Regions from separate parts of the Streptomyces sp. NPDC005266 genome, predicted to be linked through region 1. Evidence: riboswitches for the same ligand, from Rfam matches in the RefSeq annotation. Region 1 holds a riboswitch; each other region holds the start of a gene.
What was found. Region 1 has a riboswitch for cyclic di-AMP ahead of ABZU99_RS29035 (transglycosylase family protein). Riboswitches for the same ligand answer to the same signal wherever they lie in the genome.

Region 1 (2,192 bases):
CATGTGGAAGAGCCACGGTGGTACGGACTACGCCCCGCGCCCCGATCTGGCCAGCCGCTCCCAGCAGATAACCGTTGCCGAATCGATTCTGGGTGACCGCGGCCCGGACGCCTGGCCGAGCTGTGCGCTGAACGCCGGGCTCTCCGACGGCAGCGGCGCCCCCGATGTGGACCCTGGCTCCACGGCCACCCCGGACCGGCCGGGTTCGGCCCAGCGCGGCGACACGGAGGAGGGCCGGGGGCTGCTGGACGGTGTGCTGCCGTCCGACGCGTCCGGTGACTCCGGATCATCCGATACGCCCCGTACGCCGGATGCGTCCCCGAGTGCCGAGAAGCCGGACGCGCCCCGTACCTCCCAGTCCCCCGACGGACTGGACGACTCCACGTCCTCGCCGGACCCCTCCGCCTCCCCGGACGCGCCGGACTCGTCCGCCGATCCCGCGCCCAGCGGCCGCCATCGGGGTGAAGAAGGCGCGGGAGAGCGCGCGGGCGACGGTTCGACGGCGGATGCCCGGCCCTCCGGGAAGCATGCCTCCCGCGGCGACGCGGACCGTGCCCAGGGCTCTACGGGTGACGACTACACCGTCCGACCGGGTGACAATCTGTCAGCGATTGCCCAACGGGGCGAGTTGGCCGATGGGTGGCATGGGCTCTACGACACCAACGAGCAGGTCATCGGGTCCGACCCGGACCTCATCCTCCCTGGTCAGCGCCTTGACCTATCCGCCAAGGGGCGGTAATTCGGGGGGAATTGCCCGATCTGGAACCGGTGAGATATACCTCTCGTCACATCGTCCGGCGTGTTCCCCCTGTCCGATCCCTCCGCACCCGGTCCTACCTGCGGGGATGTGCGACAAGTGAGATCGGGAACACCATCCTGCGACGAGATGAAGGTGTTTGAACCTTCCCCACAGGTGTGTTTAACGTCTTTCCGCTCGCTACCGCGGGCACCGTCGATCGTCACGCCGAATCCTGCCGGCGGTCGACCGGTACCGACGCGTCAGCGCCGAAGGCAGGAGCGGGGGACCCAAGGTAGGTGCCGAAAAGCCTGTGGAAGCGGGCTCGACGGCTAGGGGTGAAGCCGGATGCGGCGTGCCGTATCCGGCCGGGCAACTCACGCCCGAACCCGACAGCTCACCTCGTAGGCGTCGGTGAGGAAACGAACCAACGATGCTCAAGTCCAACGGCAAGCACCGCCGCCCGTCCAAGGTCACCCGTATCGCCGCGCTCACCGGCATCGCCGGCGCGGCCGTGGCCGCGCCGCTCCTCGGCGCCACCTCCGCCTCCGCCGCCACCACGTCCCAGTGGGACCAGGTCGCCCAGTGCGAGGCCGGCGGCAACTGGTCGATCAACACCGGCAACGGCTACTACGGCGGTCTGCAGTTCTCGAGCTCCACCTGGGCCGCCTACGGCGGTACCGCGTTCGCCCCCACCGCGGACAAGGCCAGCAAGGACCAGCAGATCCAGATCGCCGAGAAGGTGCTCTCCAGCCAGGGCAAGGGCGCCTGGCCGGTCTGCGGTAAGGGCCTGACCTCCGGTGGCGCCCCCTCGGGCTCCTCCGGCTCCTCCTCGGGCTCGCAGGCGCAGTCCGACGCCTCCACCCAGTCCTCCCCCCAGCCCTCGCAGTCGGCCCCGGCGGCCCAGCCCGCCCAGCCGAAGGCCGAGACCCGCAGCGAGCCCGAGCACGCCGGGCGCTCGCAGACCCGCGGCCCGGTCAAGAAGGGTGACGGCGAGTACAAGGTCGAGTCCGGCGACACCCTTGCCAAGATCGCCAAGGAGCACCGGGTCAAGGGCGGCTGGAAGAAGCTCTTCACGCTGAACAAGGACATCGTCGAGCAGGCCGACCTGATCTACCCGGGCCAGCAGCTCCACCTGAGCTGACCCACCTCGGCCGGCCTCCGCTCGGGCCCGGCCTCCGAGAATCCAGCCCCGGCCGGGCGCGCCGCCCCCTCGGTGTGTCCGGCCGGGGCTTGTCAGTCACCCGGAAATCTGGATATCCGCGGCCAATCCGGGTTTTTGTGCCACGTCCTGTCTCGCGGGGCGGGCTAACGGGGGGTGCAGCCCTCCCGGCCCGTTAGGCTCGTGCTGCTACCGCAGACACATACGAAGGAGAACCTCGTGCCGTCCATCGACGTCGTCGTAGCTCGCGAGATCCTCGACTCGCGAGGCAACCCCACGGTCGAGGTCGAGGTC
Region 2 (2,192 bases), on a different contig from region 1:
GGTGCGGCTGCCCGGCGCCGGGCAGCCGCACCGCACTACGGTCCGCACTAAGCGTTACGGCGAAGTCAAGTGCTGATCCTTCTCGGCGTCCAAGCCCTCGGCCAGGCCGAACGGCGAGGGACCAGCGGCGAACTTCACCGCATCCGCTCAGGCGGGCCGTACGCTCCCATAGATCGGCATCTCGGTGATCGGGGCCTTCTTCACCACGTCCCCGGGCTTCGGCGCGTGGATCATCATCCCGTTGCCTATATAGAGCCCGACATGGCTGATGTCGTCATAGAAGAAGACGAGATCGCCCGGCTGGAGGTCGGACGTGGAGACGCGCGTGCCGGCCTTCACCTGGTCCCAGGTCGTGCGCGGCAGCGACACCCCGGCGGTCTTCCAGGCGGCCTGGGTCAGCCCTGAGCAGTCGAAGGAGTTGGGGCCGGTCGCGCCCCAGACGTACGGCTTGCCGACCTGCGCCTTCGCGAAGGCGACCGCCTGGGCCGCCTTCGAGCTGTTGGAGGGGACGGACGGTGCGGAGGGGGCCGTCGAACCGGAGCCGGAGCTGTCGTTGCGCTCCTGCTGCTGCTTGCGCTCGGCCGCCGCCTGGCGCTGCTTCTGGGCCAGCTCCGCCGCCTTGCGCCGGTCCTCCGCCTCCTTCTTCCTCTCGATCTCCGCCAGCCGGGCCTTCTCCTTGGCCGTCAGATTCGCCAGCAGTCGGCGGGCCTCGGCCAGCTTGTCCTGGACGGACTTCTTCTGGGTCTTCAGCTCCTTCTGCGACGCGGTCAGCGAGGCCAGGCTCTCGGTGGCCTTACCGCGCTCCTCGGCGGCCTTCGTCCGCTGCGTCTCGAAGTCGTCGACGGCCTGCTTCTGCTTGCCGCTCATCCGGTCCATGAGGTGGGACTGGTCGAACATGTCCTGCGGATCGTTGGAGAACAGCAGGGCCGCGGCGCTGGTGGCCATGCCACCGTCGCGGTACTGGGCGGCGGCGTAATTGCCGAGCGTGCGCCGCGCCTCGTTCAGCTTCTCGGTCCGCTGCGCGACCTTGTCCAGCAGCCGGTCCACCTTGACGCGCTGCTGGTCGGTGCGCTCCTTGGCGGCGTTGTAGCGCTGGGTGGCGGTTTCCGCCTGGTGGTAGAGGGTGTCGACCCTCTCTTTGACCTTCTCGATCGACTGGGTGGCGGCCGGTTTGTGATCGCCGGGCGCGGCGTTCGCCGTCTGGGACAGGAGCGTGACGGAAGCCAGGGCGGCGGTGGTGACCCCGACAGCGGTACGGCGGCCAGGACCGGAGAGCGAGGCCGGTATTCGGGTCCGCGGCTTGCGGTGCGACGCCAAGGGTGGCGACTCCTTCCGTGGACCGCCTACCGGGTTAGCTGTCGGGTTCGGGCGGTTCGGAAGGCTGCCCTACGGCCCACGCGGCCGATTCACCCCGGTCTTGCGTTGTGGGTCCCCGGCTCCGGCTGCCACGGTGTCGCGACGTTCCGGACTCGGCGGAGGCCGCCCGTGCCGACGCGGTCGCCGACGGGTGTCGGGCTGCCTGACGCAGGACGGTAACGAACTAGTGGTGCTTCTGTGAAGGCTGATGGTCGTTTTACCCGAAACACCCCTCGAGACGGCCCTGTGCGGGTCCCGTCCCCGCCGTCTGGACCGCCCACCGGCCAGAGGCCGCTGAGGGTGCGCCCCCTCCCCGGCGCCCGACCGGACCACCAAAGCGGCAGCCGCCAGCGCTCGGGAGGGGGCGGGGGTGCAGGGGCGGGGGGCCTGGACGCCTACGTGTATTTGTGGCGCCGATCTCCGGCCCACCCCACGCTTCCGGCTTCCGGCGCCTAAATATATCGGTCCAGGCCCCCCGCCCCGGAGGCCCCGCCCCCGGCGCCCGACGACGCACCCTGGCACCCGACACCGCCCCCCCGGCGCCCGACGACGCACCCTGGCACCCGGCACCGCACCCCCGGCGCCCGACGACGCACCCTGGCACCCGACACCGCACCCCGGCACCCGACGACGCACCGTGGCACCCGACAACGCACCCCCGGGTCGCCCTATCCGCGCCTACGTGTCGGTGGCGCCGCTTAGACTCGGTGAGCGATGAGCAGCCTCTTTGACGACAGCTTCCTGGCGGACCTCGGGCACTCCGACGAGGAGCCCCCGCCGCCTGAGGACCGCGAGGGACCCGTGGAGCACGGCCCCGTGGGCGGTGAAGACGTGCC
Region 3 (2,192 bases), on a different contig from region 1:
GGGTGCCGGTCGGGGCGGCGAAGTCCAGGCCGGTGTGGTCGGCGGACCACAGGTCGCCGGCCTGGCCGAAGCCGGCGGTCAGGGTGTACGAGGTGACGGGGAGGGTGTAGGCGGCGGCGAGCTTGGCGCGGCGCTCGGCCTCGGCCTTCTTGGCGGCGGCCTCCTTGGCCTTCTGCTCGGCGGCCTTCTTCGCCGCGGCGGCGTCGGCCTTGCGCTGTGCCGCGGCGTCGGCGGCCTTGTCGGCGGCGGCCTTGGCCGCGGCGATGCGCTGGTCCTCGTCGGCGGCGTTCTGCTGGCTCTCGGCCTGCTGCAGGATGCGGGCGCGCAGGGCCTCGCCGGCGTCGGTGGTGCCGCTCTTCTCGTCCTGGGCGGTCAGTCCGGCCTGGGAGAGGGGGGCCGCGGGCTCGGAGGAGGAGCCCTCGTCGCCGGAGAGGAACGAGCCGATGCCGGGCAGGTCCTTGGCGGCGGGGAGCCGGGCCTCGACCTGGTCGGCGACGTGCGAGAGATCGGGCATGGCGATGGGTGCCGCCGGACGGTCCTTGGCGCTCGCCATGCCGCCGGCGCCGACCGCCGCGATGACGCCGACCCCGAGGACGGCGCTGCTGCGCGCCATGGAACCGCCCCGCTGCTTGACGACGCGGTGCCGGCCGCGGAGGGGAGCGATGGAGTCCTCGGTGGGGTTCCACTCTTCCCAGGGCTCGGGGTCGAGGCCGGGATCCGAGCCCTCGGACGCGCCCCCATCGGCGTTCCGGTCGGCGATCCCCTCGGCGGCGAAGCGGCCGTCCCCAGCGCCCGTCCCGGCGCCGGCGTCAAAGCCGGGGCCGTAGGCGGTGGCGGTCCCGAGGCCGCCTCCGAATGAGCGGTACGGAGCCTCGTCCAGAGCAGATCTGTTGGACGCCACGGGGGCGCACTCCTTTCCTTCCCTCTCGCCTACCGGGTTAGCTGACGGGTTCGGAGCAGGAAGGTCTCCTACGGGTCAGGTTCGACCCGATTCACCCCAAGGTGGTGGTTCCCCGGTTCCCTTGGTGCAGTGTGGTGCTGTGCTGCTGCTGGTGGTGCTGCCGCAGTGCGTACGGGATTCGGCGACGGCGCACGGTACCGCCCTGACGACGGTTGTGACGACCGCGCTGCGTTATCGAACGTTAATGGTTGGCGCCATGTGATTCCAAGCTCTTCTGAAGAATCTGCGCAGCTTTGGCGTGAACTTAGGAACCAAAGATGGACATATCGGGGCGAGTCAGCACCCCCGAAAAGGGCTGGCAAAACCTTGTTCGGCTGATCGTGTGTCAATCGTTACGCGGAGGGATCTCCTCCGACTACGGACGGTGGTCGCTCACGTTCGCCGGCCCACTGCCGCTCACCAGCCCGCTCCCGTTCCCGCTGCCCGCGCCCCCGTTCGTCCGGGCCGGTACGCGGCGGACCGCCAGCAACGCCATGTCGTCCGAAGTGCCGCCACCCGTATGCCGTTCGACATCGGCCACCAGCACGTCCAGCAGCTCCCCCGGCCCCGCGAAGGCATGGCCGCGCAGCCGCTCCACGGGGTCGTAGAACTCGCCGTGCGAGTCGCGGGCCTCCGACACCCCGTCCGTGAACAGCAGCAGCGTCTCGCCCTCGGCGAACGGCAGCTCCGTCACCCGGTCGGGCAAGCCGCTCAGTTCCCCCATCCCCAGCGGCAGCGCGAAGGCCTCCGGCTCCAGCGCGCGCACCTCGCCGTCCCCCCGCAGCAGCAGGGGCGCCGGATGGCCTCGGGTGATCACGCGCAGGGTCGTGTCGGCGCGCGGGAGCTCGGCGAGAACGGCCGTCGTGAACCCCTCCGAGACCTCCATATCGGCCCGCCGGGCGCCCTCGCGCTGCAACGCCCGCTCCAGCCGGCCCGCCAGCCCCTCCAGCGTCGACTCCTGCTCCGCCGCCTCCCGGAAGGCGCCGATGAGGATCGCGACGATCTCCACGGCCTGCAGTCCCTTGCCGCGTACGTCCCCGACGACCAGCCGGACGCCGTGCGGGGTGTCCTGGACCGCGTACAGGTCACCGCCGATCGCGGCGAACCTCTCCGCCGCCACATAGCGCGCCGCGATGTCCAGACCGGCCAGGCGGGCGGGCGGCACGGGCAGGACGGCGCGCTGAGCCGCCTCCGCGACCCCGCGCGCCGAGGCGAGCCGCCGGTCGCTGCGGCGGACGACGCGGTTGATGAC

Region 2: linked by a shared signal. The riboswitch ahead of ABZU99_RS16330 (NlpC/P60 family protein) and the one ahead of ABZU99_RS29035 (transglycosylase family protein) in region 1 are both predicted to bind cyclic di-AMP.
Region 3: linked by a shared signal. The riboswitch ahead of ABZU99_RS33105 (M23 family metallopeptidase) and the one ahead of ABZU99_RS29035 (transglycosylase family protein) in region 1 are both predicted to bind cyclic di-AMP.

Annotation. Positions count from the first base shown of each region.
Region 1 is NZ_JBEXHC010000022.1:40,167-42,358, forward strand. It holds gene ABZU99_RS29030 (transglycosylase family protein) at 1-739, shown strand, start outside; cyclic di-AMP (ydaO/yuaA leader) riboswitch at 994-1,162, shown strand; gene ABZU99_RS29035 (transglycosylase family protein) at 1,170-1,880, shown strand; gene eno (phosphopyruvate hydratase) at 2,118-2,192, shown strand, end outside.
Region 2 is NZ_JBEXHC010000007.1:157,109-159,300, reverse strand. It holds gene ABZU99_RS16330 (NlpC/P60 family protein) at 148-1,317, opposite strand; cyclic di-AMP (ydaO/yuaA leader) riboswitch at 1,325-1,485, opposite strand; gene pcrA (DNA helicase PcrA) at 2,071-2,192, shown strand, end outside.
Region 3 is NZ_JBEXHC010000030.1:69,692-71,883, reverse strand. It holds gene ABZU99_RS33105 (M23 family metallopeptidase) at 1-901, opposite strand, end outside; cyclic di-AMP (ydaO/yuaA leader) riboswitch at 913-1,048, opposite strand; gene ABZU99_RS33100 (hypothetical protein) at 1,041-1,163, shown strand; gene ABZU99_RS33095 (PP2C family protein-serine/threonine phosphatase) at 1,317-2,192, opposite strand, start outside.